Regions from separate parts of the Pantoea rwandensis genome, predicted to be linked through region 2. Evidence: predicted binding sites of a transcription regulator. Region 2 holds the regulator's gene; the other holds the start of a gene.

Region 1 (15,947 bases), 140 kb from region 2:
ACGGCAGCGCTTCGGCGTTGGCCTGCACATAGCTAACGTTGCCTGACACGCCCATATTGCGCAGCTTCTCGCGGCCCATCTTCAGCATCGAGCTGTTGATATCAGCCAAAACGACCTGACCCGTCTCGCCCACCAGGCGAGAGAATTTTGCTGTCAAATCACCGGTACCGCCGGCCAGATCCAGCACACGCTGACCACGACGCACGCCGCTGCTGTCGATGGTAAAACGCTTCCAGACACGATGGATGCCAAACGACATCAAATCGTTCATCAGGTCATATTTTGCCGCTACGGAATGAAACACGTCCGCGACTTTATCGGCCTTTTCGCTTTTCGCGACGGTCTGAAAGCCAAAATGGGTAGTTTCCTGCTGTGATTCATCTGCCATCGGGTTTACCTGTTCCACAAACAATTCTTGCCGAAGTGTATCAGAGTCGCGCTACGCGAGCACGCGACCACCGTGCTATTCGTTGATGCGGCGCAGAGAAGCGGCGGAGGAATCTGCCACATTTTCATTGGGCTCGGGATCGTCCGCCCAATTTTCGCCCGCCTCCTCCGGTTGCGCTCGCTCGACCAATTGGGGATTGATCGGCCGTTTAATCTCCACACCTAACGCGCGGAAGGATTCGCTTTGCGCAATCAAATTGCCGCGCCCTTCTGACAGTTTTTTCATCGCCTGGTGATAACTCTGCTGCGCTTTATCGAGGCTGTGACCGATACCGCTCATATCATCCACAAACAGTCGCATTTTATCGTACAACCGCGTAGCTCGGTCGGCGATGCGTTGTGCATTGCGACTCTGGTGCTCATAACGCCACAGGTTGTTGATGGTGCGCAGTGCCACCAGTAATGTCGTCGGGCTTACCAGCATGATGTTTTGCTGCAGCGCTTCGCTGATCAGCTCTGGCTGCCGATCAATCGCCAACAAGAACGCGGGCTCGACCGGAATAAACATCAACACATAATCCAGAGAGCGTAAACCGGGCAATTGTTGATAATCTTTTCGTCCCAGCAGCCGAATATGGCCGCGCATGGCGTTGACGTGCTCCTGAATCGCCTGCTCACGCGTGGCTTCATCTTCTGCGTTGAAATAGCGTTCGTAAGCCACCAGCGTCATTTTGGCGTCAATCACCACATCCTTGCCCTGCGGCAACCGCACGATCACATCCGGTTGCATCCTGCCCTGCTGCTCCAACTGCACGCTGACCTGCGTCTGGTATTCATAGCCTTCACGCAGACCGGAAGCTTCCAGCACCCGCGCCAGCACCACTTCGCCCCAGTTACCCTGGATTTTATTGTCGCCTTTTAGCGCTTTTGTGAGGTTGACCGCTTCCTGCGCCATTTGCGCGTTAAGCTGCTGCAGTTGACGAATTTCATGGGCCAGCGTATGGCGTTCGCGTGCTTCCTGGCCAAAGCTATCCGTCACCTGACGACGGAAACCATCCAGCTGTTCACGCAGCGGACCAATCAGCCCGTTGAGGCTCTGCCGGTTTTGCTCATCCACCCGACGTCCGCTGTTTTCAAAGATGCGGTTGGCCAGATTCTCGAACTGTGCGCTGAGACGCTGTTCGCTGTTAGTGAGCAGGCGCTGCTTCTCTTCTGCGCCAAAGCGCGTCTCTTCTAAACGGATGGTGACTTCACGCAGTTCAGCTTCCTGCGCACTGTTCACTTCCAGCTGATTACGCAATTCCCGGCTAAGCTGTTCGCTCTCACCACGCCAGTAATCGAGCTGTTGCAGCCGTTCCTGTGCACCGCTAAGCGTGCCATGAAGCTGCCGCAGTTCTTGCTCGCGCTGCTGAATTTGCTGCTGTAACAGTTCGAGTTGCTGCTGCTGGCGCTGTTGCGCCTCTTCCAGCAGGCGGCGTTCGGTAGTGAAGCTGGCGTACTGGTGTCCGGCACGCAACTGGGCCAAAATCCAGCCAAGGCCCAGTCCGGCCAGCGCCAGTGCGCCGCTAATGATAAGTTGCTGATCCATAATCCCCCCGCGGATCGTTTCGCTGAGGGAAAAGGTAAGTCGCTACTGTATGAATGTCCAGACTGTTGTGTAGCTGGCGTATGATTTACAGCGCTTTCACCGTCAAATCACCCGCTTTCCATGCATCAATCAGGAAAAACGGCATCGGCAACAGCCACTCACTGCCCTTCACTTTGGCGGGATAGCACCAGCTTTGTCCATTGTGAGTGAGTTCAACCTGCTGCCAGCCGTTATCAACATTCTCCACCTTGCCCGCCATGCTGGAATACCCGGCGTTGCTGCCGACGTGAAAACGCTCGGTTTGCCAGCGAATTGGCGGGTGTGCGGGCCACGCCTGGGCATGATGGAATCGGAAGATGTCGTCATGATTTAGCAGGCTTTCGCGCACCGTCGGCCACAACGCCACTTTGAGGAAGTACTGATCGGTGAAGCGTTCACTGCCGCTGTACTGGCCGATAAAGTCGCGTATCTGCTGCTCAACGTTGTGGAACACGCCATGACAGCCGCCCCACATGCCCGCCAGCAGCAGTTCGGTATGCGTAAAGTAATCACGCATATGATGGAACCAGCATGGCGATTGCAGCCAGGCTTCTACCGCCGCCACTTCACGCTCCGACAGCAGGGAGTCCGCATCTCGCACGATATAGCGTTTTACGCGGGGATCATCCATCACCAGAAAGCGCCACAGCGTCGGGAATAGGGTCTTCTCATGTGACATATCCACTAACTGGACATTCGACTGCTTTAGACGCTGCCAGACGTGTTGCGGCACGCTGTCGTCAAGATAGATGCGACACATCCAACCGGGATAGAACTCGCGCGCAACGTCGATATTTTTGATCAGCGTTTCACAGTAGCGCGGTTGGCCGCCATACAGACTGAATGAGATGATATTTTCAGTTGGGTTCGTGGGATTGAAAGACGGTGGCGCTGCTGCGGGATACGCCACTGTGTGGCCCTGACGAAAGATCGCGTCCGACTTCTCCAGCGACTCGCGGCCGTAACGTGCCACTTCATCGTGCTTTTCCAGCCAGCCACACACTTCCGTTAAGCCATCGAGCCAGGTGTCAGAGGCCTGCGCACGCTGTGCGGCTGGGGCCTGATAAATTTTTTGGTAGGTTTTGTAGGATTTTTTGTACTCGCCCACGCGCATCAGCGTTAGCGCATAGTCGCTGAGCACTTGCATATTTTGCGGCATGACGCGCAAAACTTCTTCACAGCACTGACGTGCCACGGGGAAGTCAGAGGCCGCCATTGCCTGGCGAAAACGTGCTGCCACGCTCTCAATACGAGACTGCGCAGCAGCGGGAGTAGGATTAAAGGCAGGACGCGGAGCAGAAACCGTTTTGCGCATAGTTGTTTTCTCAGTATCAGCTGAAAAACGTGCGCAATGTGATGGCAGCAGGGAATTCCTTATCCGTAATTCCTGCTGCCTTGCGCACTAAATTAAGCGACGCGCGGCTTCTACAACAATTTTCACCGCATCGCTTTCGGTCTGTTTCATGGTCGCGGCATCCGGGATCTCTTTCTGCGTACGGTTAACGATGACACCCGCCACCATGCCCGCTCGCAGCCCCTGACTGGCGCACATGGTTAACAGTGTAGCGGATTCCATCTCATAGTTAAGAACCCCCATTTGCTGCCACTCTTGCATTGATCCCTGGAAGCGATTCACCACACGTCCTGAGAACGTGTCGTAACGTTCCTGCCCCGGGTAGAAGGTGTCAGAAGAAGCGGTAATACCGATGTGCGTTTTGGCACCGCAGGCTTCTGCTGCGGCCACCAGCGCGGTGGTGCAGGTGAAATCGGCCACTGCCGGGAACTCCATCGGCGCAAAGTGCAGGCTGGCACCGTCAAGACGCACCGAAGCAGTGGTCACCAGCACGTCGCCGACATTGATATTCGGCTGGATCGCCCCGGTCGTGCCCACACGCAGGAAAGTACGCACGCCGAGCTGCGCCAGTTCTTCCACCGCAATAGAGGTCGATGGACCGCCGATACCGGTAGAACAGACCACCACCGGCTTGCCATCCACTTCCGCGAGGTAAGTGGTGAATTCACGGTGCGAAGCCAGATGCTGTGGATTATCCATCAGCGCAGCGATTTTTTTCACACGCTCCGGATCGCCGGGAACGATAGCCAGTGTGGCTCCTTTCAGATCGGCTTTAGTGATACCAAGGTGGAAAACGTCAGACTGGGCCATAACAGACTCCTGATAGATAAGGGATATGCGTGTCACTCTACGTGAGAGCGCCACATAAATATGTGATTTATTTCACCATCGACAATGAAACTTACATTATCAGGAAATTATTATGTGATTTTCATCACACATTGCAGCTCGGCAATTCCGAATTGCTACAAGCGGTACTGCGTAAGTTCGGGTGGCGGTGTTAATAGAGAAGAAGAACATAAGTACACATCCCTCTGAACCCTACGTCAGCCTTGCTCCTGGGCCAGGCTATAGTTACGTGATTGCGCACTTGCTAGCACGGAGAGAACAATGAAAACCGAAGACAATATGGCACAAAAATCAGCAGCCGGCGGCTTTGCCCCAGCCGTTCAGCCCATCGCCAGCAGCACCATTACCACCGTCAGTGACGCTATTCACACCGGTGAAACGTCTGTTCCCAGCCAGGGAGAGAACCTGCCAGCTTATTATGCCCGCCCCAAATCCTATGAAGGCAAGCTGCCGGTGATTCTGGTGGTGCAGGAGATTTTTGGCGTTCACGAGCATATTAAAGATATCTGCCGTCGTCTGGCGCTGGAAGGTTATCTGGCGGTTGCACCTGAACTCTATTTCCGTGAAGGCGATCCTGGTGACTACAGTGATATCCCGACACTGTTCAAAGAACTGGTCAGCAAGGTGCCCGATTCTCAGGTGCTGTCCGATCTCGATCACGTTGCCAACTGGGCCGCACGCCACGATGGCGATATTCGTCGCATGGCAATCACGGGCTTCTGCTGGGGCGGACGCATCAGTTGGCTGTTCGCCGCGCACAATCCGCAGGTGCGGGCGGCGGCGGCCTGGTATGGTCGGTTAGAGGGTGAGAAAACCCTCAAACAACAAAAACATCCTATCGATGTGGCCGTCGATCTTAACGCACCGGTGCTCGGATTGTACGGCGGTCAGGATGAGAGCATCCCGTTAGAGAGCATTGATAAGATGCGTCAGGCGCTGCATGCCGCCAATGCCAAAGCGGAGATCGTGGTGTATCCGGAAGCGGGACACGCGTTTAATGCCGATTATCGCCCAAGCTACCATGCTGACTCAGCCGCTGATGGCTGGGCACGGATGCTGGCCTGGTTTAAGCAGTATGGCGTTGCACCCAACGCGTAATAACAAGGGGCGCTGCACGGCGCCCCTGTTTATCGCGATTACGCCGATTCTGCGCGCAGCTTTTTCGCGGCGGTCACCATGTTCGCCAGCGCCTGCCGGGTTTCACTCCAGCCGCGGGTTTTCAAACCACAGTCCGGGTTGACCCACAAACGTGCGGGCGGAATACTTTGAGCCGCTTTGTGCAGCAGATCTTCAATCCATTCCACGCTGGGTACGTTCGGGGAATGAATGTCATACACACCTGGCCCAATTTCGTTCGGGTATTCGAACGCTTTAAACGCATCCAGCAATTCCATATCCGAGCGTGAGGTTTCGATGGTAATCACGTCCGCGTCCAGTGCCGCTATCGAATCCATGATGTCATTGAACTCGCAATAACACATGTGCGTGTGGATCTGCGTTTCATCCTGCGCCACAGCCGCGTTGAGGCGGAAGGCATCAACTGCCCAGGTCAGGTACGCAGCCCAGTCCGACTGGTGCAATGGTAAGCCTTCGCGCAGAGCGGGTTCATCAATCTGAATGATCCCGATCCCGGCTTTTTCCAGGTCTTCCACTTCATCACGCAGCGCCAGTGCAATCTGTTTAGCAAGGGTTTCCCGCGTCACGTCTTCACGCGGGAATGACCAGCACAGAATCGTGACGGGGCCGGTGAGCATACCCTTCACTGGCTTATCAGTCAGCGATTGCGCGTACTTCGCCCACTCAACGGTAATCGGCTGCGGGCGACTGACATCACCGATAATCACCGGCGGCTTCACACAGCGAGAGCCATAGCTTTGCACCCAGCCATTTTGCGTAAACACGAAGCCATCGAGGTTTTCGCCGAAGTATTCCACCATGTCATTACGCTCTGCTTCGCCGTGCACCAGCACATCCAGCCCGAGCCGTTCCTGTTCGGCAATCGCCTGCTTGATGTGCTCCGCGATGCCGGTGCGATAGTGGCCTCCATCGATATTGCCTTTTTTGAAGTCGAGTCGCAGGCCGCGAATTTCGGTGGTTTGCGGGAAGGATCCAATCGTGGTGGTCGGCCAGGCTGGCAGATTAAAGCGATGGCGCTGCGCTTTGGCACGTTCGTCATAGTGGCTGGCGCGCTCAACGTCTTTGGCCTGAATATTCGCCAGACGTGCACCCACTGCGGCATTGTGCACGCGCGAAGAATGAGAACGAGCACGAATCGGCGCGCTCCACTCCGTCAGCGAGGCCGCATCGTTATTATTGAGCGCCTGGCTCAACAACTTCAGCTCAGCACACTTCTGTAAAGCAAAGGCAAACCAGCTTTTCACTTCCGCATCGAGCCGGGTTTCGACACTGAGATCGATCGGGCTGTGCAGCAGCGAGCAGGAGGAACCAATCCACAGATTTTTACGCTGCCCGACCAGCGGTTTCAGGCGATCGAACCAGCGGCTGAGATCGGCACGCCAGACATTGCGGCCGTTGATCACCCCGACTGAGAGCAGCCAGTCGGTCGGGAGTTGTTGGTGAATATGCTGGATGTCATCTTTGCCATGCACCAGGTCAACGTGCAAACCTTGAACCGGCAGCGTCTTAATGACATCGAGATTTTGACCAATGCTGTCAAAGTAGGTCGTCAGTAGCAGTTTTACATGACCTTGCAGCGCATCGTAGGCAGGCTTGAACGCCTCACGCCATTCCTGTGGCAGCTCCAGCACCAGCGCGGGTTCATCTATCTGCACCCATTCAATACCGCGCTGATGCAGTTCAGCCAGCACTTGCTGATAGACCGGCAGAATCGCTGTCAGCAACGACAGGCGGTCAAACGGCTCACCTTTGACTTTGCCCAACCACAGGTAAGTGACCGGCCCCAGCAGCACCGGTTTGATCGGGTGACCCAGCGCCAATGCTTCGTCCACTTCTTCGAGCAGCTGTGTCCAGCTCAGTGAGAACTGCTGGCCTTGCGTGAATTCCGGCACCATATAGTGATAGTTGGTGTTGAACCATTTGGTCATTTCAGCGGCGGCGGCAGGTTCACCGCTGGGTGCGCGGCCACGTCCCAGACGGAACAGCGTATCGAGATCGACCGATCCATCCTGGTTCTGATGGCGCGCCGGCACATTGCCCAGCATCAGGCTGGTGGTCAGCACATGATCGTACCAGGCGAAATCGCCCACGGGCAGCAGATCCACCCCCGCGTCTTTCTGCTGTTGCCAGTGACGAGCGCGCAGCTCGCGCCCCACGGCCAGCAGCGCTTCCTGTGAGCTGTTGCCTGCCCAGTAGCTTTCCTGTGCTTTTTTCAGTTCACGACGCAGACCGACACGAGGGAAACCGAGCGTATGGTTCAGAATGGTCATTTAGTGATCTCCAGATATGCTTAACGAGTCGAGCCCGTTTACGTTCATCCAGCGAGTGAAATTGCCGTCCGCTGAACGCCTGAACTGGACGAAAGTCATGTGGCGGTGGCGCTTGCTTGAGATGTTTAGCCGTCCAGATGTTTACACCGCCATAATCTGCGGGTACTGTATGTTCCTCAAGCGCAATTTGTTCAATCTCGATGTGAAGGACTCTCATGATCGAACTCAAACACCTGAGAACGCTGCAGGCGTTGCAGAATACCGGCTCGTTGGCCGCTGCCGCCGCTCAGCTTCATCAGACACAATCGGCGTTATCTCATCAGTTCAGCGATCTGGAACAGCGGCTGGGCTTTCGCCTGTTTGTGCGCAAGAGCCAGCCGTTGCGGTTTACGCCACAGGGGGAAATCATGCTGCAGTTGGCCGAGCAGATTTTGCCGCAGATTCAGCAGGCGTTGCAGGCATGCCACGAGCCGCATCAGACCACGCTGCGCATTGCCATTGAATGCCACAGCTGCATTCAGTGGCTGACGCCGGCCCTCAATAATTTCCGCCAGAGCTGGCCGCAAGTGGTGGTCGATTTTAAATCGGGTGTGACTTTTGATCCCCAGCCCGCCTTGCAGCAGGGCGAACTGGATGTGGTGTTGACCTCCGATATCCTGCCGCGCAGCGGTTTGTTCTATACGCCGATGTTTGATTTTGAGGTGCGTCTGGTGCTGGCCCCGGACCATCCGCTGGCAAAGCTGGAACATATCTCACCAGAAGATTTAGCCGATGAGGTGCTGATGATCTATCCGGTGCAGCGTCAGCGTCTCGATATCTGGCGTCATTTCCTGCAGCCTGCAGGTATCAGTCCGGCGTTGAAGAGTGTGGACAATACGTTGTTGCTGATTCAGATGGTGTCAGCACAGATGGGTATTGCGGCCCTTCCGCATTGGGTGGTGGAGAGTTTTGAAAAGCAGGGTCTGGTGGTGACCAAAACATTGGGTGAGGGTTTGTGGAGCCGTTTATATGCCGCCGTGCGCGATGGTGAGCAGCGTCAGCCGGTGTTAGAAGCCTTTGTGCGCTTCGCCCGCCAGCACGCCTGTGACCATCTGCCGTTTGTACGCGATGCCGCTCGCCCGGGTTCATTGCAGTCAATTTCTTGATCATCCCATGGGCGACCTGTGTCGCCCGTGCTGTTATCCCTGCCCGGCCTGCTCTATAATGCGCCGCCTCAATCCGCGACCAAGAGAGTTTCACCATGACGAGTAACGATGTTCTGCGCAGCGTGCGCTATATGCTTGATTTGAGCGATAGCAAAGTGGTGGAGATTTTTGCCTTAGCGGGCAGTGAAGTGCCGCTGGAGGATGTGCAGGCGTGGATGAAGAAGGATGATGATGCGGCGTTCCGTAAGTTGCCGGACGTGCTGATGGGCTATTTCCTCAACGGTTTGATTTTCTTCCGTCGCGGTAAGAGTGAAGATGCGCCCGCACCTTCGGTTGAACGCCGTATGAATAACAATATTTTCATTAAGAAGCTACGTATCGCGTTTGCGCTGAAGACCACGGATATTCCCGTGGTGCTGGAGAAGGCAAACTTTAAGATTTCACAGGCTGAAGTCGGTGCGATTTTCCGTAATCCGGACCATAAGAACTACCGCGAGTGCGGTGACCAGATTCTGCGTAACTTTCTGAAGGGACTGACGATGATGAATCGTCCTGCGGCGCCTGCGAAAAAGGGCTGATGGCTTTTCAGGAATGGGCTGATTGCTGTGTGTTTGTGCTCAGTCAGGGATAGCGTGGCAGATCGCAAAGGAATCCCACATCCCTGTGGATCGGCCTCGCCATCCATGGCTCGGACGCTTTGCTCCTCTGCCACGCTATCCCTTCCCTTAAGCTTTGAGCGTCGCTTTGATATCAGGTCAGATGCAGGCCGCTCCGATCACGAAGGAATCTTACTTCCCTGTGGATCGGCTCGTCATCTATGGCTCGGACGCTTTGCTCCTCTGCCACGCTATCCCTTCCCTTAAGCTTTGAGCGTCGCTTTGATATCAGGTCAGATGCAGGCCGCTCCGATCACGAAGGAATCTTACTTCCCTGTGGATCGGCCTCGTCATCTATGGCTCGGACGCTTTGCTCCACTGCCACGCCATCCCTTCTCTTAAGCTTTTAGCGTCGCTTTGATAACAGAGCAAAGCAACGTGCTTGTTAGCCATTCAGCTCGGCCATTTAGGCATCGCTTTTGGACCCATGCCACACCACCCAACGCTTGTGCACGTATAGCGAAGCGAAAATGACAATCGCCCCGGCAATAAAGCTCGGCCAGTGCGGTTTTTCCTGCCAGATCGCCAGGTTCACCAGCAAGCCCGCCGGCACGTGCATGTTGTTCATGATGCCCAGCGTACCGGCATCGACCTGCGTCGCACCGTAGTTCCACATAAAATAGCCCAGCCCGGAAGCCGCCACGCCTAGCCACACCAGAATGCCCCACTGCAGTGAGGTGGTCGGCAGTTTGTTCGGGTTACCCCACAAGCTCCACGCAATGATGGCGATGATCACCGCGCCAAGATAGAACCACGAGAAGGCCGTGTGTTGCGGCATTGGGCGGGTTTCCTGCAGGCGCTTGTAGCCGACCATACCGATGGCAAAGCAGATGTTTGCCGCCTGCACCAGCAGCAAACCGAACCAGAAATGATCGCTAACTTTGTCATAGCGAATGATGGCCGCACCGGCTACCGCCAGCAGCGCGCTGAAGGCATAGCCGATTCGCAGCCGACGTCTGCTGAGCAAATCGTAAATCAGCGTGACGTAGAGCGGCGTCATCACGGTAAACAACAGGAATTCTGTCACGCTGAGGTAGGTATAAGCCTCAAAACTTAGCAGATACATGACGCCGAGTTGCAGCATTCCCACCAGCATGTACAGCAGGATGGTTGAGGCGCGATAGCCCTTCCAGCGCAGGAAGGGCAAAAAAACGAGCGCAGCCAACCCAAGGCGCATCAACACAGAGAACCAGGAGTCAACCTGGCCCGCAAGGTATTCCCCTATCAAACTAAAGGAAAAAGCCCACAAAATGGTGGTAACGATCAGTAACAGCACGGTATTGATCCCAAAATGAACAGTGGCGCTAGTGTAAACAAACTGTCGTGGACGGGCTGAAATTTCTGGTTGACGAGTGGTCAAATTAAAATCAAACAAATCGCCGAATCCTCTTCTCTCATTGAGATGAGGTCCACTGCCGAAATCAGCTCGCGGATTGCGGATGCAGTGAATGTCATTCGACGCAGCAACGGATTCCCCTTCCAAACCCAAAAGCCCCGACGCTTCATGCGCGAATACCAACATTTTTTGGTTTATATCGCTCTTTAATGTCATCAAAGTGTAACAATTGTGTCACACATCACAGTAACGTGGCGCAACCATCACTATCCTTTGCGCGAAATGGAACTTTGGTTTTGTTGTTACGCCAGAGGGCTTTTGACCCAACCTGCTGGGAATTTATAAAAATATCGCGCCCTGGAGGGCCACATACATGTTGAGTATCTTCAAACCGGCACCGCATCAGCCGCAAGTCGCTGACGATCGTGTCGATCCGCTTTATCGTCGGCTACGCTGGCAAATCTTCATCGGCATTTTCTTTGGCTATGCCGCCTATTACCTGGTCCGTAAAAACTTTGCGCTGGCGATGCCCTATTTAGTTGAGCAGGGCTTTTCGCGTGGCGATCTTGGCTTTGCGCTGTCCGGAATCTCCATCGCCTACGGTTTTTCCAAGTTCATCATGGGTTCCGTCTCTGACCGTTCAAATCCACGCGTCTTTTTACCTGCCGGACTGATTCTGGCCGCTGCGGTGATGCTCTTTATGGGCTTTGTGCCGTGGGCCACCTCCAGCATCATGGTGATGTTTGTGCTGCTGTTCCTGTGCGGTTGGTTCCAGGGTATGGGTTGGCCGCCATGCGGGCGCACCATGGTGCACTGGTGGTCACAGAAGGAGCGCGGCGGGATTGTCTCGGTGTGGAACTGCGCCCATAACGTGGGCGGCGGCATTCCCCCACTGCTGTTCCTGCTGGGTATGGCGTGGTTTAACGACTGGAAAGCCGCACTCTATATGCCGGCGTTTGGTGCCATCCTCATCGCCATTATTGCCTTTGCCCTGATGCGCGATACGCCGCAGTCTTGTGGCCTGCCACCGATTGAAGCTTACAAGAACGACTACCCGCCCGATTACAACGACAACCACGAGCAGGAGTTAACGGCAAAGCAGATTTTCATGCAGTACATCCTGCCTAATAAGCTGCTATGGTATATCGCGCTGGCTAACGTGTTTGTCTATCTGCTGCGTTACGGCATTCTCGACTGGTCACCCACTTACCTGAAAGAGGTGAAGCACTTCACGCTGGATAAATCTTCGTGGGCTTACTTCTTCTATGAATATGCAGGCATTCCCGGCACCCTGCTGTGCGGCTGGATGTCGGACAAGGTGTTCCGAGGCAATCGTGGCGCGACCGGCGTGTTCTTTATGACGCTGGTGACCATCGCGACGGTGGTGTACTGGCTTAACCCGCCAGGCAATCCAGGTATCGATATGCTGTGCATGATCGTCATTGGCTTCCTGATTTACGGCCCGGTGATGCTGATTGGTCTGCACGCGCTGGAGCTGGCGCCGAAAAAAGCCGCTGGTACCGCCGCGGGCTTTACCGGTTTGTTTGGTTATCTTGGTGGATCGGTGGCAGCCAGTGCGATTGTCGGTTACACCGTGGATTACTTCGGCTGGGATGGTGGCTTCATGGTGATGATTGCCGGATCGGTGTTAGCCGTGATTTTACTGCTGCTCACCATGATCAGTGAACATAAGCACAAGAAGCAGATGGCATAACGAGAATGGGCCGGTGATTCCGGCCCATTTTTTTAAGCAAGGAACAGCTTGCGCAGCGTATGCGGCACCGCATCTTCAGCATTGCTGCCAATCACTTCTAACGTTGGCAGCGTATCTTTCAGGCGCTGGTGCGCATTGCGCATAATGCAGCCTTTACCCGCCATGCTCAGCATTTCCACGTCATTCATGCCATCGCCAAAAGCGATGCACTCTTTCAATGAGTATCCGAGTTGTTTGGCGACGGCTTCCAGTGCATGCCCTTTCGATACACCACCCGCCATCACTTCCAGACAGGTCGGCAGTGAGAAACTGACATTCACGCGATCGCCCCAGCGCGCTTCAATCGCCAGTTCCAGTGGCGCCAGACGCTCAGGATCGTCACAGGTAAAGAACACCTTGCTGATACCGTCGGTTTCCAGCATGCCTGGCTGGTACACCTGATAGTTAAACACCGACTCGCGGAAGTAGTCCTGTTCCTCCGGGCGATGGCGGCTCATATACCACTCATCGTCGCGATACACGTGTGTCAGGATATGCTCATCGTGATACTGCAAACCGTAGAGTTCGCTGGCAATATCGGCATCGAGGTTATGGCTAAACACCAGTTCACCTGCTGCATTGTGCACACGAGCACCGTTAGAGGTGATCATGTACGCCGGAATGCCGAGGTTATCGCGCATCTGGCCCACGTCGATATAGTGACGACCGGTGGCGAAAACGAAGTGAACATCTTGCGCCACCAGTTCCTGCAGCGTGGTGCGAGCAAAAGGTGTCAGGCGGTGTTCCGGTGAGAGCAGCGTGCCATCCAGGTCGGATGCGACGATGTGGTACATGTAAACCTCTGGTATTGATGTCGGAAAATGAGTTAAACGTGGCGCTCGAAAAAATCGACCACCAGGTTAAGCGCTTCAGCGCGCATGGCGTCTGTTTCGAACAAAATCTCGTGACGCGCGCCTTGAATCACATACGGCACGGTTCCTTCGCAGGGATGTCCCGCATCGGCCATCGCCGTACAAAAAATATCTTGTGCGCGGTTATCCACCACATCGTCTTCGCTGGCCTGTAACACCAGCGCCGGTGTGGTAATTTTCGCCGCCTGACTGATGATGCTGCGTCCGGCATAGACGCCTTCACGCACCCAATGATAGGTCGGCCCTCCCACACGCAACCCCGGATCGTCGGCGTAAAAACGCAGGTTGCGCCGATAGCGTTCACGACTGTGCGTCAGGCGATTAATGCCAAACGGGCTGGCCCGCCAGCGGCCGGTGCCGAGCGCATAGCGTTCGCGGATTGCCGGCAGTTTTTCCGCCCAGTCTAAAATCGGGTACGCCATCCAGTCGGGCAACGGCAACACAATGCCAAACATCGGTGCCGAGAATACCGCCGCATGGAATGCCTGCGGCTGGCGCGCTAAAAACAGTGCCAAAATTGCACCGCCCATCGAATGGGACAGCACGTAGCGTTGCTGATAATGGTTGCTGACTATCTCTTTCAGATACAGCGTTTCCAGATCGTCAACGTAATGGTTGAATTCCACCACATGCCCGCGATGAGTATCCGCCAGCAAGCGATCGGAACGGCCCTGCCCGCGATGGTCAATTATCACCACGTCATAGCCGCAGTGAAACAGATCGTAAGCCAGTTCCGGGTATTTGATATAGCTTTCGATGCGGCCGGGCACAATCAGGATGACACGGCGATGTTGCGGTGAGGTGAAACGAACATAGCGAATCTTCAGGTTACCGACGCCGGTAAATTCACACTCCTCACGACGTCGCCAGAAGTCGAGCAGCGGACCCGTAGCAAAGGCCGAAAAGCCTTTCTCACGCCCGAGCCAACTCTGTTTGTGATGCTGCATCCGTCCCCCTGAAAAAAAGCCTCATCGCGCGCCTGTACGCCATAGCGCACCGCGATATTCTGGCGTATTGTGTCACACTTCGTTCACTTCAGGGAATGTCACACATGACCATTGAATGGTGGTTAACCTACCTGTTGACTACAACTATCCTCAGTCTTTCACCCGGTTCTGGTGCCATCAACACCATGAGCACCGGCATTAGCCATGGCTATCGCGGCGCGGCGGCTTCCATCACTGGCTTACAGCTGGGTCTGGCGATTCACATCGTGCTAGTCGGCGCCGGTTTGGGGGCGCTATTTTCACAATCGATCATGGCCTTTGAAGTACTGAAGTGGGCAGGTGCCGCGTATTTGGTGTGGCTTGGGATTCAGCAATGGCGTTCCGCAGGCGGTATTGATTTGGATGCCGTGGCGAAAGCGATGCCGCGTCGTCGTTTGTTCAAACGCGCTATCCTGGTAAATCTTACCAACCCGAAAAGCATCGTGTTTCTCGCCGCACTATTTCCGCAATTCATTCAGCCACACCAGCCGCAGCTCATGCAGTATCTGGTGCTCGGTGTCACCACCATCGTGGTTGATATTATTGTGATGATTGGTTACGCCACGCTGGCAACACGCATTGCGGGCTGGATTAAAGGGCCAAAACAGATGAAGCTGATGAACCGCACCTTTGGTGGCTTGTTTATGGCCGTCGGAGCCTTGCTGGCAAGTGCGCGCAGAATCGCGTAAGAGGTTTTGCAATCAGTCACACCGAGGGTAAATCGTCGGTGGTGCAGCCAGTTCGGCGCCGGCAAGCCGCACAAACCCCGGAACGTACACGAGGTACGTGAGGGGCGAGCACTGCCCGGTGCCGAAATGGCAAGGAAAATCGATTTAACGAGAAATAATCAGGTGAATGCCGAATCCGGCAAATAGCACACCCGCCATGCCATCAACCCACTTCGCCATACGCTGATACTTATCCCGCATCCACGGCAGCGCGAAGATTGCCGCCACCAGCGTAAACCAGGCAAAGGTTTCACCCACGATCAGCATGAACAGGCCCCAGCGCTCCATCGCACCCACATCATTGCCGACAAACAGTGAAAACACGCTGCCGAAGTAGATAATCGCTTTCGGGTTCGACAGATTAGTCAGAAAACCTTTCAGGAAACTCATACCTTTCTTTGGCAGTTCCACCACCGGCGCATTAACCTGTGGGGCTTTGTGCTGCTGACGAGCTGAGCGCAGCAACTGCCAGCCCATCCACAGCAAGTACAAACCACCGCCCACCATGATGATTTCATGCAGCCAGGCCATTTTCTGCAGGATCAGATGCAGGCCCATCAGCGCCACGCCCGCCCAGATGACGATCCCCAACGTAATACCCAACACGCCCATCATCGCCTCTTTGCGCGAGCGGCTGGCCGCCGTTTGCGACACAAAGAAGAAGTCCGGGCCTGGGCTCATTAGCGCAACCAGATGCACCAGCGCGACAGTGGCGAATAACATCAACATGGTTTCTTTCCTTTACTCTTCATCGACATGCTCTTTGATCATCACCAGGAACGGTTTACCAAAACGTTCCAGCTTGCGATGACCGACACCGTTCACGCTCAACATTTCTGACGCGGTA
Region 2 (15,947 bases):
TCAGGCGATTGACGCCGTTATGTATAATGCCGCTCTCTACCGGCGGAATACCGGTCAGAATGCACTCGTATAGCGGACGCGATAGCGAAGGCAGCTCGCAGGTGAGCGTGTAGTATTGGCCATTACCCTGCTTGCATTCGGCAAACAGATAGCCCATCGCATGCTGTGCCACCTGATTGCTCAGGCCATCCAGTACCACCAGGATTGTCTTCATTCCCGTTCCTTACATCATTCAAATTGCGGGCACTGTGCATAGCGGCGCAACGTATTGCGTATCGATGCGCAGCGTTGTCGCTGCAGATCGATGCGCGACATCGCGCCGCCAGGGTGTGTGCAAATTACTGCTTCATATTGATAATCACGTTCTCTTGCCACAGGCGCGGCAGCATTTTTGACGTCTTATCCCATGCGGCCTGGTCTTTGATTGGGCGGGCATTTTTGTACTCAGACTGCGGCAGCAGTTTGGCCTGTACGTCAGCTGGCAGGGTCAAATGTTCAGCACGAATTGGACGCGCATAACCTTTCGCCAGGTTGGTCTGACCTTCATCAGACAGGATGTATTCGCGCGTCAGTTTGGCGGCGTTCGGGTGCTTAGCGTATTTGTTGATAATGGTGGTATAGCCTGAAATCACGGAGCCATCAGACGGGATCACCACTTCATAGCGGTTTTTGTCGATCTGATCGCGGTAATTCAGACCGTTGAAGTCCCATACCACGGCAACCTGAATTTCGCCTTTCTCGATGTTGGCAATCACCGGATCGGTCACGCCCAGACGGCCCTCTTTGGCCAGTTCGCCAAAGAAGTTCAACGCTGGCTTCAGGTTCTTCTCATCACCACCCAGTGCGTAGTTCGCGGCCAGAACGCCGTTCGCAGCCTGAGCAGCCACGCCGACATCACCGATAGTGACCACATACTTACCTTTCTTCAGATCGGCCCAGCTGTGTGGCGCATCTTTCACCTGCTGTTTGTCGATCAGGAAGGCGATGGTGCCGGTGTAAGCCAGCATCCAGTTGCCTTCGCTATCTTTTGCCCAGCTCGGAATCTGATCCCAATGCGTCGGTTTGTAGGGTTGTGCCAGACCTTTGGTCACCGCGACCGGACCGAAAGCGGCGCCCACATCACCGATATCGGCGCTGGCGTTCTCTTTCTCTGCATCAAATTTAGCCAGCTCCTGCGCCGATGACATATCGGTATCGCTGTGCTTCAGGCCATATTTGCTGTTGATGTAATTCCATGTGTCTTTCCAGTTCGCCCAGCTGTCTGGCATACCGACGCTGTTGACCTGGCCCTCAGCACGCGCGGCTTTTTCCAGCGCGGCAAGGTCGTTATCGGCGGCGTGCGCGGCGGGCAGCGCAAGCAGTACGGCACTGGCTACTACAGAGGAGATAAACGCTTTCATCTCGATTGCTCCGGGTGTAAGTTGTGGGACGTCTTGGTCTAGTCCAGCAAGAACCGAGCCAATGTAGCCCGATCAGATGAAGGTTTTATGACCATGGTGGTGAAATGTGGTGTGACGCGCAGCTCCACATGCGGATACAGCGCGCGAAAGCGTGGGATATGCCTGTCATATTGTAGTCATCGAACTGTCATAGTGCAGAATTGCCCCAAAATGAGGCTAAAGAATGTCGTCAAAAACGGTGGATGTGATTGCTACGGCGCTGAGTGAACGCATTGAAAACGGTGAATTTGCCAGCGGGCGTTTACCGGCAGAACGCAGTTTGAGTGAATTCTATTCCACCACGCGCATTACCCTGCGTGAGGCGCTGGGCTTGCTGGAAGCGCAGGGCATTATTTACCGTGAATTGCGTCGAGGCTGGTTTCTCGCACCGCCAAGGCTGGTGTATAACCCGGCCCATCACAGCCACTTTCATGCCATGGCGGCCGAACAAGGCCGTATCGCCCTTACTGAAGTGATTGAGGCGCGGGAGGTCCCGGCACAGCTGGTGATTGCGCGACATTTACAGCTATTAGAAGGCGATAGTGTATTTCGCATTCGCCGCCTGCGACGTATCGATGGCCGCGCGGTGTTGTATGTCGAACATTACCTCAACCCGGCCTTTTTTCCTGGCCTGCTGGAAGAAGATCTGACCCGCTCGCTCACCGACCTCTACGATCAGCGTTATGGCATTCGTTACGGCGGCGCACGCTTTACCATTCTTCCTGGTCCGTTACCGGCGCGCGCTGCACCGGCACTTAATGTCGCCAGCGGCACTCCCGGATTACTGATTACACGTATCAACCGCGATCAACATAAACGGGTGATCGACTGTGACTGTGAGTACTGGCGTTATGACGCGCTCTGTGTGGATGTTGATGTGTAGCATATTGTGATTTTGATCACACTACAGCATGATAGCCTCAGAAAGTTTCCGTACTTTGAGGCGCATAAAAATGACAACAAAATCAGCGATGGGGCAGCTTATTGCTTCAGTTTTACAATGGGTTCTGAATATGGGTTTGGTGACGCTGGCTGTCATCCTGGTGGTCTTCCTTGGCAAAGAGACAATCCATTTAGCCAATGTGCTGTTCAGCACCGGTGAGCAGGCGTCGTCCTACCTGCTGATCGAAGGCATTGTGATCTATTTTCTTTATTTTGAATTTATCGCGCTGATCGTGAAGTACTTCCAGTCCGGCTATCACTTTCCGCTGCGTTATTTCATCTATATCGGCATCACCGCAATCATTCGTCTAATAATCGTTGACCACAAAAACCCGTTCGACACGCTTTATTATTCAGCGGCGATTTTAATTCTGGTGGTCACGCTGTGGTTAGCCAATAGCAATCGCTTAAAGCGCGAATAATCCCCCTTCTGTCGGGTGTGGCACAACCAGCAGTGCCACGCCCGATTCTCTGCGTTAAACTAGGGCAACTTTTTCTCCGGAGATGTCCTGATGTCGCATCACGCGCTGCGCCAGTTACTCGCACTGCATTGGCTGCCAGCCACTTCCCCCTTGCTTTCCCCCCCTCTGCTTGACTGGTTGCTGGAGGAAGACTCCATGACGCGTCGTTTCGAGCAGCATTGCCAGCAGGTGACGGTGGAACTGATCCGCGAAAGCTTTATTACCGCTGACGAGATGGCGCCAGAAGCGGAATTCCTGCCCGCCGATGAGCGCTTTTGGTTACGTGAAATTGTGCTGTGTGGCGATGGCGAACCCTGGCTGATTGGGCGAACCGTGGTGCCAGAAAGCACGTTGAACGGCCCGGAGCAGATGCTGCAAAATCTTGGCACCCGTCCGTTGGGGCGCTATCTTTTCGCCTCCTCGACGCTGAGCCGCGATTTTATCGATCCCGGCCAGGTGGATGATCTGTGGGGACGCCGCTCGCGCCTGCGTTTATCAGGCAAACCGCTGCTGCTAACTGAACTGTTTTTACCAGCGTCGCCGTTGTACCGCGCGCTGAATCAAGGATAAAGGATTGTGGAAAAAACCTTAACCATGACCAAATGGCAGGCTTATCGGCGCCTGATGCGCATCGATAAACCGATTGGCACGCTGTTGCTGCTGTGGCCCACAATGTGGGCACTGTGGTTATCAGGCATGGCGGTGCCGCCTTTGTCTGTGCTGGTGGTATTTGTGCTCGGCGTCATTGTGATGCGTGCCGCGGGCTGCGTGATCAATGATTATGCGGACCGTAAGGTGGATGGTCATGTCAAACGGACCGCATCGCGTCCGCTGGCGAGCGGCGTGGTGACGGAGAAAGAGGCCAAAATCCTGTTTGTCGTGCTGGGGTTGCTGGCATTTGCGCTCGTGCTGACCATGAACCGTATGACGATTTTGCTGTCATTTGGTGGCCTGGCACTGGCATGGGTCTATCCGTTTATGAAGCGCTACACCCATTTACCCCAGGTGGTATTGGGAGCGGCATTCGGCTGGGCGATTCCAATGGGTTGGGCGGCAGTTAGTGAGTCCTTACCTCTTGTTTGCTGGCTGGTGTTCTTCGCGAATATCTGCTGGACGGTGGCTTACGACACGCAATACGCGATGGTTGATCGTGATGACGACCTGAAGATTGGCGTGAAATCCACGGCGATTCTGTTCGGTCGTTTCGATAAGTTGATCATCGGCTTATTGCAGTTGGCCACGCTGGGGCTAATGGCGCTGGTGGGATTGATGTTGCATCTGAACGGTGCGTTTTACTGGTCACTGCTGGTGGCGGGCGGCTTCTTTGTGTATCAACAAAAGCTGATTGCTCAACGTGAACGCGATCCTTGCTTCCAGGCCTTTCTGAATAATAACTATGTTGGGCTGGTGCTGTTTATCGGCGTACTTCTCAATACTCAGCCATTTATTGACCTGTTTTAAGTGGTTAATGCCATAAAAAAGGCGACCCGTTGAGGGTCGCCTTTCTGTTTTTGATGCCCGACGTTATTCGTGGGCTACAGCGCTTTCAATAGTCAAACGGACATCACCGGTCACCAGCTCTGCCAGCATCTGCCACATAATGTGGGTGCGTTCCGCATCGGCATCGCCTGAATCACTGATGTAGCCTTCATCACGCAGTGACAGCACCAGCGCGGTAAATACCGCTTTGTCGAAGAACTCTGGCGCATTAATGCCATGCAACACAGACAAACGCTGCGCCAGCGTGCGGCTCTCTTTCTCCAGCGTGCCGCGGTTAATCGTCGGCTTGGCACTCAGAATGGCGAAGGTGATGGCAAAACGCTGCAACGTTTCACGGATACCGGCAGCCAGCAATTGCAGCGAGCGGTGACGCACTGGATTCATGCGTAACTGCCCATCATGCTCGGTAATCAGGCCTTGTCGTGCCATCTCAGCACAGAGGGCATTCAGCACGCCTGGCAGCTCGGCGTTATCCCAGCGCAGGAACAGCTCACTCTTCAGCATCGGGTAAACCAGACTCACCTGACGCAGCAGCTCCGCCTCACTGATCTCACGATGCTGCTGCACAATAGCGGCAATCAGCGATGGCATGACCAGCATGTGGTGGATGTTGTTGCGGTAGTAGGTCATCAGGACGGCCTGCTCGCGCGGCAGAATGATGATATCGCCAATGTTGTCTTGTTCCGTCTCGAACTTGTTCATGCCCATGGCGTGATCAAGCAGCGCTTCAGCACTCATCTCCGGCACAGTCGCTTCCGGCGAATAAGGCACGTTACGCAGCAGCTGGGTATAGCATTCCAGTTGCTCAATCAACTGCTCACGCGTCAGAGAACGCTGACGAGAAGCCAGCAACGCGGTGACGCACAGGTTCATGGCGTTGGCTGCACCGGCTTCGTTAATGCGCACCATCAGACGTGCCGCAATATCATTCACGGTCGGCGTCATCCATGCCGGACGCTGCGGTTCAATCGGATCGATCGCATCACGCCATTCCGGCACGTTTTTGTTCAGATAGTTCATCAACGGCAGGGGTTCGCCGAAGTTAACGTAGCCCTGGCCAAGATTGCGCAGTTTACGTAACCCGCGCACCATCTGCAGGAAACTCTCTTTCTCTTTGGCCGCGCCACGTAACTCTTTGGCGTAAGTACCCACTTCCATGACGTGTTCATAGCCGATGTAGATCGGAACAAACGTAATCGGACGGCTACCGCCGCGCAACATGGCTTGCAACGTCATCGACAGCGTGCCGGTTTTAGGATCCAGCAGTCGGCCCGTGCGTGAGCGCCCGCCTTCAACGAAATACTCGACTGAATATCCGCGGCTGAACAACTCGCCCAGGTATTCACGGAACACCGTGGAATAGAGTTTGTTGCCCTTGAAGGTACGACGGATAAAGAAAGCGCCCAGGCGACGGAAAATCGGACCCGCTGGCCAGAAGTTCAGGTTGATGCCGGCCGCGATGTGTGGCGGCACCAGGCCCTGATGGTAGAGCACGTAAGAGAGCAGTAAATAGTCCATGTGACTGCGATGGCAGGGCACATACACAATTTCGTGGCCATCTTGCGCCAGCTGACGCACACGCTCGCCACCGTTGACGTTGATGCCCTGATAAAGACGGCTCCACAGCCAGCCCATCACGCGGTCTGTGACGCGAATGGCCTCATACGAGAAGTTCGCTGCGACCTCTTCCATCATCTCAACGGCATTCTGCTGGGCTTTCTCGTGCGAGATTTTTTTGCTGCGCGCTTCATCTTCAACCGCTTTTTCAATCGCTTTGGATTGCAGCAGCTTATTGAACAGATCCTGACGTGCGGGCAGACGTGGCCCGACTGCAGCCAGACGCTGACGCGCGAAGTGAATGCGTGCCACGCGTGCCAGCTTCTGGGCAATCGACTTATCGGTGCCGTGCTCTGTCGCCATCTGGCGCAGGGAAACGGTTGGCGAGAAGCGCACAAAGCTGTCACGTCCGTGCCACAAAATGGCGAAGAATTTCTCTACACCATTAAGGATGCGCAGATGCGGCGTATCTTCACCCTGGATTTCACGTCCTGGCGCACGACCAAACATGACCGCAACCGGTAACATCTGGACGTCGAGATTCGGATTACTGCGGTGCAAATCGAGGTAGTCGTGGAATAGCTTCACCGACTCAGGATTGGCAACGAAATAGGGGAATACGCGTGGGCCATCGTGAATAAACACGTGACGCGGCAATAGCGTGCCGTCGATCTCCAGCGGAGCCAGCGGATCGGGCAGATCATGTTTCAGGCACTGCGCCCGGAGAGTGAGCAGGTCAGCCTTTGAATCATAAGGCAAAACATACATCACTGGACGCGTCGGATCGATCCCGTGTTCTGAGACAGGATCGGTCGGAATGACCTTACTCTTTACCAAAAAAGAGAGTGGTAAATTCAATAGTTTGTAATAAAGTTTACGCCAACCTGACATAGACAACTTAAAGCCTCTTGTTAGCAAAGCGCGGCAAGCATACCAGAAAGTGCAACGAAGATCTGTGGCTTACACGACCTCAAACAGCCCACATATTGACGCCAAATCACATCAAGGGTTCCAAAGCATGGCAAATAACGTCACCGGTATTCAAAGAATAGTGAATGCAGCCGGTTATTCCTGGCAGGGCTTGCGCGCCGCCTGGCAACATGAAGCCGCATTTCGTCAGGAAGCCATTGCCGCACTGGTGGCGATTGTGGTGGCCTGCTGGCTGGATGTTGATGCGATTTCCCGTGTGCTGATGATTGGCTCCGTGGTGCTGGTGATCATCGTTGAAATCCTGAATAGCGCCATCGAAGCGGTGGTGGACCGCATTGGGCAAGAGCGCCATCCTTTAGCCGGACGAGCAAAAGATATGGGCTCAGCGGCGGTATTGCTGGCTATCTTACTGGCTCTGTTTGTCTGGATCGCGCTGCTCTGGTCGCATTTGCGATAGGTATTCCAGAATCTTCAAACCGCTGATTTTTCCCTCTGTTTTGGTTTTCATTTCGCCAATACCTGTATATACTCACAGCGACTGTATAAACAACCAGGGGGCGGGATGAAAGCGTTAACCACCAGGCAGCAACAGGTCTATGATCTGATTCGCGACCACATTAACCAGACCGGCATGCCGCCAACGCGTGCGGAAATTGCTGCGCAACTGGGTTTTCGCTCGCCCAATGCTGCGGAAGAACACCTGAAAGCACTGGCGCGTAAAGGCGTCATCGAGATTGTATCCGGCGCATCTCGCGGCATCCGCCTGCTAATGGAAGAAGAAGTCTCCGAAGGGTTACCGCTGATCGGTCGCGTGGCCGCCGGTGAGCCGCTGCTGGCGCAAGAGCACATCGAAGCGCACTATCAGGTTGATGCCAATCTGTTTAAACCTACCGCTGATTTCCTGCTGCGCGTGAGTGGTATGTCGATGAAAGACATCGGGATTATGGATGGCGACTTGCTTGCAGTGCATAAAACTCAGGAAGTCCGTAATGGTCAGGTTGTGGTGGCGCGTATTGATGATGAAGTGACCGTCAAGCGCTGGAAAAAGCAGGGTGCCATTGTGCATTTGCTGCCAGAAAACACCGAATTCCAGCCAATTGTAGTCGATACCCGTGAGCAGGCTCTGACCGTTGAAGGTCTGGCTGTGGGTATCGTACGTAACGGCGAATGGCTTTAATCTCTCGTTGAATTCCCCCGCTGCGGTTGGTCACTGTACTGACCGCAGTCTGATACACTGATTTTCCTCCTCAGGCTGATTGCCGGTTAATGGTCCGATTGGCCAGCGCAACAATGGAACGGGCGAATGCGGCTGTTTTCCTCTTCAGATAAAGCATTGTGGCGGCTGGCGCTGCCGATGATTCTCTCCAATATTACCGTTCCGCTGCTCGGTGTCGTCGATACGGCAGTGATTGGCCATCTCGATAGTCCCATTTACCTCGGTGGCGTGGCGGTAGGTGCAACGGCGACCAGTTTCATCTTTATGTTGCTGCTGTTCCTGCGCATGAGCACCACGGGTTTGACTGCGCAGGCGTTTGGCGCGAACGATAAAACCGCCCTGGCGCGGGCGTTGACGCAACCTCTGTTGATCGCTCTGGTGGCGGGCGTGCTGTTTTTATTACTGCGCGCGCCCTTCAGTTTGGTCGCAGCCTCATTAATGGGCGGCAGCCCGGAAGTGCAGCACCAGGCACAAATTTTTATCAACATTCGCTGGCTTAGCGCACCGGCGACCTTAGCCAATCTGGTGATTTTAGGCTGGTTGCTCGGCGTGCAATATGCGCGAGCGCCGATGGTGCTGCTCATTGTCGGTAACCTGGTGAATATCCTGCTCGATCTCCTGTTTGTGCTGAAGCTTCACTGGGGCGTTGCGGGTGCGGCGGCGGCAACGGCGGTGGCAGAGTACGTCACGCTGGGAGTGGGGTTATGGATGGTGGTACGTGTGCTTAAGTTGCGTGGCATTTCTTTCAATCTGCTAAAACAGAGTTGGCGTGGTGATGCGGCACGCCTGTTCCGGCTCAACCGCGACATCATGCTGCGTTCGCTTATGGTGCAAATCTGTTTCGCGTCACTCACCTTGCTGGGCGCGCGTTTAGGGCCAGATGTTGTTGCGGTGAATGCCGTACTGCTGATGTTCCTGACGTTTACGGCCTATGCGCTGGATGGTTTTGCCTATGCCGTGGAGGCCTGCTCCGGTGAAGCGGTGGGAGCACGAGATCGCAGTCGCTTATTACTGATTTGGCATGCTGCCTGCCGTCAGGCCGGTATCGTTGCCCTGGCGTTCGCCGCCATCTATGCGGTAACCGGCCCTCAAATTGTGGCGTTGCTCACCTCGCTTGAGCCACTGCGAGAGATGGCCGATCGTTATCTTGGCTGGCAGGTGATTCTGCCGCTGATCGGTGTCTGGTGTTATCTGCTGGACGGTATGTTTATCGGCGCCACGCGTGGGCGTGAAATGCGCAACAGCATGGTGATGGCGGCAGTGGGTTATGGGCTTGCCTTACTGACACTCCCGTGGCTCGGTAATCACGGCTTATGGCTGGCGGTGACGGTGTTTCTTGCCTTGCGCGGCTTGACGCTCTGGTGGATGTGGCGACGTCACTGGCGACACGACAGCTGGTTCACTGTTTGAATAAGCGAAGCGTAACCTACAGATTATTCTGTATTTTTTGCGTAATCCTATCTGGCTACTATAATTATCTCAAACGGCGCAATTGAGTAGCGCGTTGTGTGGGTGATTTCCTGATTTATTAGGAGAACATCGCATCTCACTCAGGATGATGTGGAGGATTATGATGAACAAAGACGAAGCGAGCGGTAACTGGAAGCAGTTTAAAGGGAAAATGAAAGAGAAGTGGGGCAAGCTGACGGATGACGATATGACGGTCATCGAAGGTAAACGCGATCAGCTTGTGGGTAAAATTCAGGAACGCTACGGCTATGCGAAAGACCAGGCCGAAAGTGAAGTGAAAGACTGGGAAAGTCACAATAAAGATTACCGCTGGTAACCGAAATTAAGGAAGATGCTCCTACCCCGCCGATCACCCGTCGGCAAGGCACAAGGAAGTGCCACTCACCCTTTTCTCACTCTCTTTTTCGTATCAATCTCATGATCGTGATCGCAGCTATCGTGATGATTGCACGCTGCGACTTCTGCGCAGTTCTCGCACAAACCATGGGCTTCAATAACCGTGTGGCGCAGTGAGAATCCGGCCTGATCGGCCAATCCCGAAATAATCTTTTCTACGCCGTGTGCGTGTTTTTCACTGACTGCCGCACAACCATCACACACCAGCATCACCGAAGTATGCGCAGGCTCGTCGAAATGGTGGCAAACCACATAGCTGTTATTCGATTCAACACGATGAATAAAACCCTGCTCCAACAGAAAATCCAACGCGCGGTAAATGGTCGGAGGTTTAGCCTGTGGCTCGCTGATGCGGAGTTGATCCAGCAGATCATAAGCACTGATCGAACCATTCTGCTCAGCCATTAAACGCAGCACTTCAGCGCGTTGAGTGGTCAGGCGCACGCCGCGGTCAAGGCAAAGGGATTCTGCCTGAGTAAGCAGTTGTGCGGGCGTGAGGTTTGACATAAGTGTTCTCCAGGTTGCAGGCGATGTTATTTTATCACACAAACTTTTACCCTGCTGTGATTGCTTTTTACCCGGTTAAAGTCCAGGAAAAATCTCGTTAATCAATAAATTAACTTAACCTTCCTGTTGTGCTGATAAAACCGCTCATTTCAGACCCTACATTAGATCAGTCATATAGCGTAATTATCACGCTATTTTTGCTTTGCAACTCACCGGGTTAGCGTCTAAGGTTCAAAAGGTCTTAAGTAATATCTGGCATCAATTTAGGCTTTGTTCATTTTTCTGCATAACTAAACAGCAGAATGGTGTGGTTGTATCCAATTCTGCGAACAGCAGTGCTATTTCCTTTTAATTCACAGCAATGATGCGTTAGCCAGGGTTCAGAATAGCGGCTAACTAAACTGTTTCGTTTCTGAGTTATTCAGCGACATTTCAAAGGTGATGGCAGGCTCATGGTGAAGACATTATTCAGGCACAAAAAAGTAGCTTATCTTGTTGGTTTGAATGCAGTATTTCTTTCTTCTTCAGCTCTGGCAGCAGGTACATGGTATGACGCGCGTAACGATGCCATGGGTGGCACCGGCGTCGCTTCGTCAACCTGGAGTTCAGCGGTGCTGGCTAACCCGGCATTGATGACCAAAGCCAAACCTGAAGATAACGTCAGCGTCATATTCCCTTCAGCCGGTGTACAGGTTACCGACAAAGACAAATTAATTAACAAAGTTGATGACATCACGGACAGTGTTGATCGTTATAAACAACTGATAGATGATTTCGATTTTGCTGATTATCTCAGAGGTTACCCGGAGCTGAAGGCTGCGGCAGGCGATATGGCCAATCAGCTTCAAGATTTGAAAGGTAATAAAGCTAACGGCACTGCGGGAGTCGCTTTTGCCGTCACTGTTCCAAACGATACGCTGCCCTTTGCCTTTATTACTAAAGCCTACGGCACGGCACATGTGCGCGCCAATGTGGTTGATAGCGACATCACCTATCTGCGTGGTGTCGCGGATGGGAGCATCACGCCAAGGCCGGGCGATCAGGATAACCTGCGTTCGAGCGGCAATGGCCTTGCGGCGTTAGTCACCGATTATGGCGTCTCCGTTGCACATGAATTTGATGTCGCTGGCCATCCGGTTTCTGTGGGCGTGACACCAAAGCTGCAAAAAACCTGGCTGTATAACTACACCGCCAGTATTTATAACTTTGATAAAAGTGATATCAACAACAGCCAATACCGCAGTTCCGATACCGGCTTCAACATTGATGCAGGCATCGCGACCGACTTTGGTGAGCATTGGACGTTGGGTGTGACAGGGCAGAACCTGATCTCACGCGACATCGACACCAAAACAGTGGAAGGCTACCGCGATACCTATCAAATCCGTCCGCTGGTCACGTCAGGTCTGGCCTGGAACTACGGCGCGTTCACCCTGGCAGGCGATGTTGATTTGACGCAAACCAAACGTTTCAAATCGGAAGAAAGCAGCCAATATGCGGGAGTGGGTGCCGAGTATCGCGTGCTGGATTGGTTAGCATTGCGCGCGGGTTATCGTGCGGATATGAAATCAAATGATGCCAATGTGTTTACCGCAGGTCTGGGCGTTTCACCGTTTAACAACACGGTGCATCTGGATCTTGCTGGTTCAGTGGGTGACGATAATACCTGGGGCGGCATGCTGCAGCTCGGATTTAACTTCTAATTGCGTCATTTCACATCACGCTAACATTCACCCTGAAATGGCGTGAACATGCTCACAAAAACAGGTCGCCATTGGCGGCCTGTTTCATTATTGGGCGCGGAATTTGTGATCGTAATCAATCAGCGAAGCTGTGCCAGATTCAACTGGGAAAGTAGCCAATCTTTAAAGCTATCTAACGCGAAGTGGCGATGCTGATGCCGTGGGAACACCAGGTAATGGCCGATATAGTGAATCTCCTGGGTGGTCTCAATCAGCGGACAAACTAAGCGCCCACTGGCAAGCTCTCGTTCTGCTAATAATTTGGATTCCAGCACCACCCCCAGACCATCAACGGCAGCGGCAATCGCCATAAAACTGCGGTCAAAGCGCAAACCATAATGGCGCGGGGGCGTCAGGTGATTGGCTTCAAACCAGCCCTTCCATTGGTAGAGTTGCACATCGCACTGAATCAACGATTGGTGATAGAGATCCTCCGGGCAGCGAATGCGTGCGGCAATCTCTGGTGAGCAAAGCGGTGTTAACTCCTCCACGGCCAGCGGGATTTTCTCGTAAGGCGAGGGGCGCGGCTCGCCATAAACAATATCTAAATCATAGTCATCCTGCTCAAAGCGCGCATATTCGGTGCTGGCTGAAAGACGCAGATCAATATGTGGATGCGCGGCAATAAAGCTTCCGAGACGGGGTAATAGCCACTGATGGGCAAAGCTTGGCGCGGTGTGCAGACGCAGTGGTCGCGATTCATCAGCGGTGACGAGCGAAAGCCCACGCTGCATCTCATCAAATCCCCGCTGGATGTGTTCCAGCAAGATTGCCCCTTCTTTGGTTAGCATGATTTCGCGCGTACTGCGCTGAAACAGGCGCGTGTCGAGCGTCTCCTCCAGCTTACGAATCGCATGACTAATGGCGCTAGGCGACAAATCTAACTCTTGCGCTGCGGTGGTAAATGCTCCTGTACGGCCTGCGGCTTCAAACGCGCGCAACAGCGAAAGTGGGGCTTTTTTTAATAATGTCATTTGTGAATCCCATTCAACAGTTGATGCATTTTTTGCTTTTGTCGGCAGAGGTCAAGGCTGAGTAATCTGCTGCTAAACGGCAAGCAGGTGAAAATGGCACGTGAATCCGCTGCAGCTTTCACCATGACAGATCGCTCTTCTGCTTGCCAACTCTGCTGATTTTCTCTTCTTTCAGGAACAGATATGACGACTCTTGCAGAACCGGAATTGAGCCTTACACAGCGGCTGTCACAGCACGCTTATCGTATTCGTCGCTACGCGTTGCAAATGGGCGAAGTACAGGGGCAAGGCTATATCGGCCAGGCTCTGGGACTGGCTGATATGCTGGCTGTTGCATGGTGCCATGCGATGAATTACCGCGCGGATGAACCTGAATGGGAAGGCCGCGATCGTTTCCTGCTGTCCCACGGCCACTATGCGATTGCACTATATGCGGCGCTGATTGAAGCGGGCGTGATTCCTGTGGAGGAGTTGGAAACGTATGGATCTGATGATAGTCGCTTACCGATGTCGGGCATGGCTACCTACACGCCAGGCATGGAAATTTCAGGTGGATCGCTCGGACAGGGGCTGACGATTGGTGTCGGTATGGCATTGGCATTGCGTCATAAAGGAAATCCGGCTTTTGTTTACAACTCGATGTCTGATGGCGAACTGGATGAAGGGGCAACCTGGGAAGCGGCGATGGGAGCGGCACATCATCAACTGAGTAATTTGATCGTCATGGTGGATATCAACCAGCAGCAGGCAGATGGCCCCTCTGGCAAGGTCATGGGGTTTGAACCGCTGGCAGATAAGTGGCAGGCGTTTGGCTGGCATGTGCAGCGTGTGGATGGCAATGACATTGCTGCTGTGAAGCAGGCATTTGATCGGGCACGCGCGTTAAACGAACCCAAGCCGCGCGTCATTCTGCTGGACACGCTAATGGGTAAAGGCGTGCCATTCCTGGAAGCGCGTGAAAAGAATCATTTTATTCGTGTGGATGCTGACGAGTGGCAACAGGCCATCGCCATCCTCGATCAGGCTCAGGAGGCCACGCAATGAGCAGCATCACCACAGAGAAAAAGCCACGCCTGACAACGTCGGCGATGATTGCCTCCATTGCCGCAGAAGGACAAGCCACGGTTGCTGCGCCCTTTGGTCATGCGCTGGTCAAAGCTGCTGCGACCCGGCCGTCGATCGTTGGGTTGACTGCCGACCTGTCAAAATACACCGATTTGCATATCTTCGCCCAGGCCCATCCGGAACGTCATTTCCAGATGGGCATGGCGGAGCAGCTGTTGATGGGCGCAGCCGGTGGCATGGCGAAGGAGGGCATGACGCCATTTGCTACCACCTATGCGGTGTTTGCCACGCGTCGTGCCTACGACTTTATGCATCAGGTGATCGCGGAAGAGCAGCTGAATGTGAAAATCTGCGCTGCGCTGCCGGGGTTAACCACCGGCTACGGCCCAAGCCATCAGGCCACTGAAGATATCGCGCTGATGCGGGGTATTCCGGGCATGACCATTGTTGATCCTTGTGATGCGCTGGATACGGAACAAGCCGTTGCCGCAATAGCCGATCATCAGGGGCCGGTTTATATGCGTCTGTTGCGCGGTAAGGTGCCGCTGGTGCTGAACGAATACGATTATCAATTCGAACTGGGCAAAGCCAAATTGCTGCGTGATGGCCGTGATGTGCTGCTGATTTCCAGTGGGATTATGACAATGCGCGCACTGGAGACAGCAAAAGCGCTGGCAGCCGATAACGTCGATGTTGCGGTATTGCACGTGCCGACCATTAAGCCTCTGGACACTGAAACCATCATCACCCAGTGCCGGCGTGCCGGGCGTTTAGTGGTAGTGGTTGAGAACCATAGCGTGGTCGGCGGTTTAGGTGAGGCGGTGGCGACCACGTTAATGCATGCGCAGGTCATGCCCGTGTTTCGTCAAATCGGCTTGCCAGATCAATTCCTGGCTGCGGGCGCGCTGCCCACTTTGCACGACCGCTACGGCATTTCCACAGAAGCGATGGTCAGCGCGATTCGCGTCTGGCTGGCATAACGACGCGAAAGGAGAACAGCATGAAGGTGATATTTGTCGGCACCGGGGCAATTGGCGTTCCTATGGCTTGCCAGATTCAGCGTGCAGGGCATGCGGTAATCGGAGTGGATGTGTTTGAAGCGTCGCGTCAGCGTGCTCAGGCGCAGGGGATTGAAGCGGTGAGTCGCATTGCAGAAGCACCTGAAGCGGATGTGGTAGTGGTGATGGTCGCCACGCCACAGCAGCTGCAGGCGCTGGTGGCGGAAGCGCTGCCGCAGGTGGCTGGTCAGCACTGGGTCATCATGTCCACTGTCGGGCCGCAAGCGGTGCGTGAGGCGGCTTCTTCACTGATTGCTGCCGGTGCGCAGGTCGTGGATGCACCGGTCACGGGCGGAACCGCCCGCGCCAGCACCGGTGAGTTAGTGATTTTTGCTTCCGGCGCACCTGCCGCCATTGCCCTTGTTGAGCCGGTACTCAAAGCCATGGGATCGGTGTCGATCGTGGGTGATGAGGTTGGCGAGGGGCAGGGGATCAAAGTGATCAATCAGCACCTTTGCTCGGTGCATATTGTGGCAGCCGCGGAGGCGCTAAATCTCGCACAGTCGCTGGGGTTAGCTCCCGCTCAGGTATTGAAACTGGTCGAGCGCGGCGCGGCGGGATCGTGGATGTTGTCAGATCGTGGTCCGCGCATGCTGGAGGGGACTGATGTCTCGGTCTCCAGCGCCATCAATATCTTTGTCAAAGATAGCGGGTTAGTGGCAGAGGCGGCGACCGCCTGCCACGCTGAGG

The links. The regulator LexA, encoded in region 2, represses DNA repair genes until DNA is damaged. The targets are predictions, from matches to a motif close to TNCTGTATGTACATACAGNA.
Region 1: metR (HTH-type transcriptional regulator MetR) is a predicted target of LexA. The motif match lies at 7,788-7,807, and genes of this name have one in related genera.

What each region holds. Positions count from the first base shown of each region.
Region 1 covers NZ_CP009454.1:298,217-314,163, forward strand. The annotation lists gene ubiE (bifunctional demethylmenaquinone methyltransferase/2-methoxy-6-polyprenyl-1,4-benzoquinol methylase UbiE) at 1-388, opposite strand, end outside; gene rmuC (DNA recombination protein RmuC) at 464-1,975, opposite strand; gene LH22_RS01315 (tetratricopeptide repeat protein) at 2,061-3,329, opposite strand; gene udp (uridine phosphorylase) at 3,417-4,178, opposite strand; gene LH22_RS01325 (dienelactone hydrolase family protein) at 4,479-5,315, shown strand; gene metE (5-methyltetrahydropteroyltriglutamate--homocysteine S-methyltransferase) at 5,354-7,624, opposite strand; gene metR (HTH-type transcriptional regulator MetR) at 7,840-8,769, shown strand; gene LH22_RS01340 (DUF1456 family protein) at 8,865-9,347, shown strand; gene LH22_RS01345 (carboxylate/amino acid/amine transporter) at 9,832-10,701, opposite strand; gene glpT (glycerol-3-phosphate transporter) at 11,135-12,475, shown strand; gene yigL (sugar/pyridoxal phosphate phosphatase YigL) at 12,508-13,308, opposite strand; gene pldB (lysophospholipase L2) at 13,341-14,333, opposite strand; gene rhtB (homoserine/homoserine lactone efflux protein) at 14,438-15,061, shown strand; gene rhtC (threonine export protein RhtC) at 15,206-15,829, opposite strand; gene recQ (ATP-dependent DNA helicase RecQ) at 15,842-15,947, opposite strand, start outside.
Region 2 covers NZ_CP009454.1:155,737-171,683, reverse strand. The annotation lists gene LH22_RS00765 (alkaline phosphatase family protein) at 1-214, opposite strand, end outside; gene LH22_RS00760 (ABC transporter substrate-binding protein) at 339-1,400, opposite strand; gene LH22_RS00755 (UTRA domain-containing protein) at 1,624-2,322, shown strand; gene psiE (phosphate-starvation-inducible protein PsiE) at 2,393-2,803, shown strand; gene ubiC (chorismate lyase) at 2,894-3,412, shown strand; gene ubiA (4-hydroxybenzoate octaprenyltransferase) at 3,437-4,303, shown strand; gene plsB (glycerol-3-phosphate 1-O-acyltransferase PlsB) at 4,367-6,790, opposite strand; gene LH22_RS00730 (diacylglycerol kinase) at 6,918-7,286, shown strand; gene lexA (transcriptional repressor LexA) at 7,392-8,006, shown strand; gene dinF (MATE family efflux transporter DinF) at 8,133-9,455, shown strand; gene LH22_RS00715 (CsbD family protein) at 9,619-9,831, shown strand; gene zur (zinc uptake transcriptional repressor Zur) at 9,897-10,418, opposite strand; gene traF (conjugal transfer protein TraF) at 10,871-12,121, shown strand; gene LH22_RS00700 (LysR substrate-binding domain-containing protein) at 12,241-13,134, opposite strand; gene LH22_RS00695 (transketolase) at 13,318-14,178, shown strand; gene LH22_RS00690 (transketolase family protein) at 14,175-15,179, shown strand; gene LH22_RS00685 (NAD(P)-dependent oxidoreductase) at 15,200-15,947, shown strand, end outside.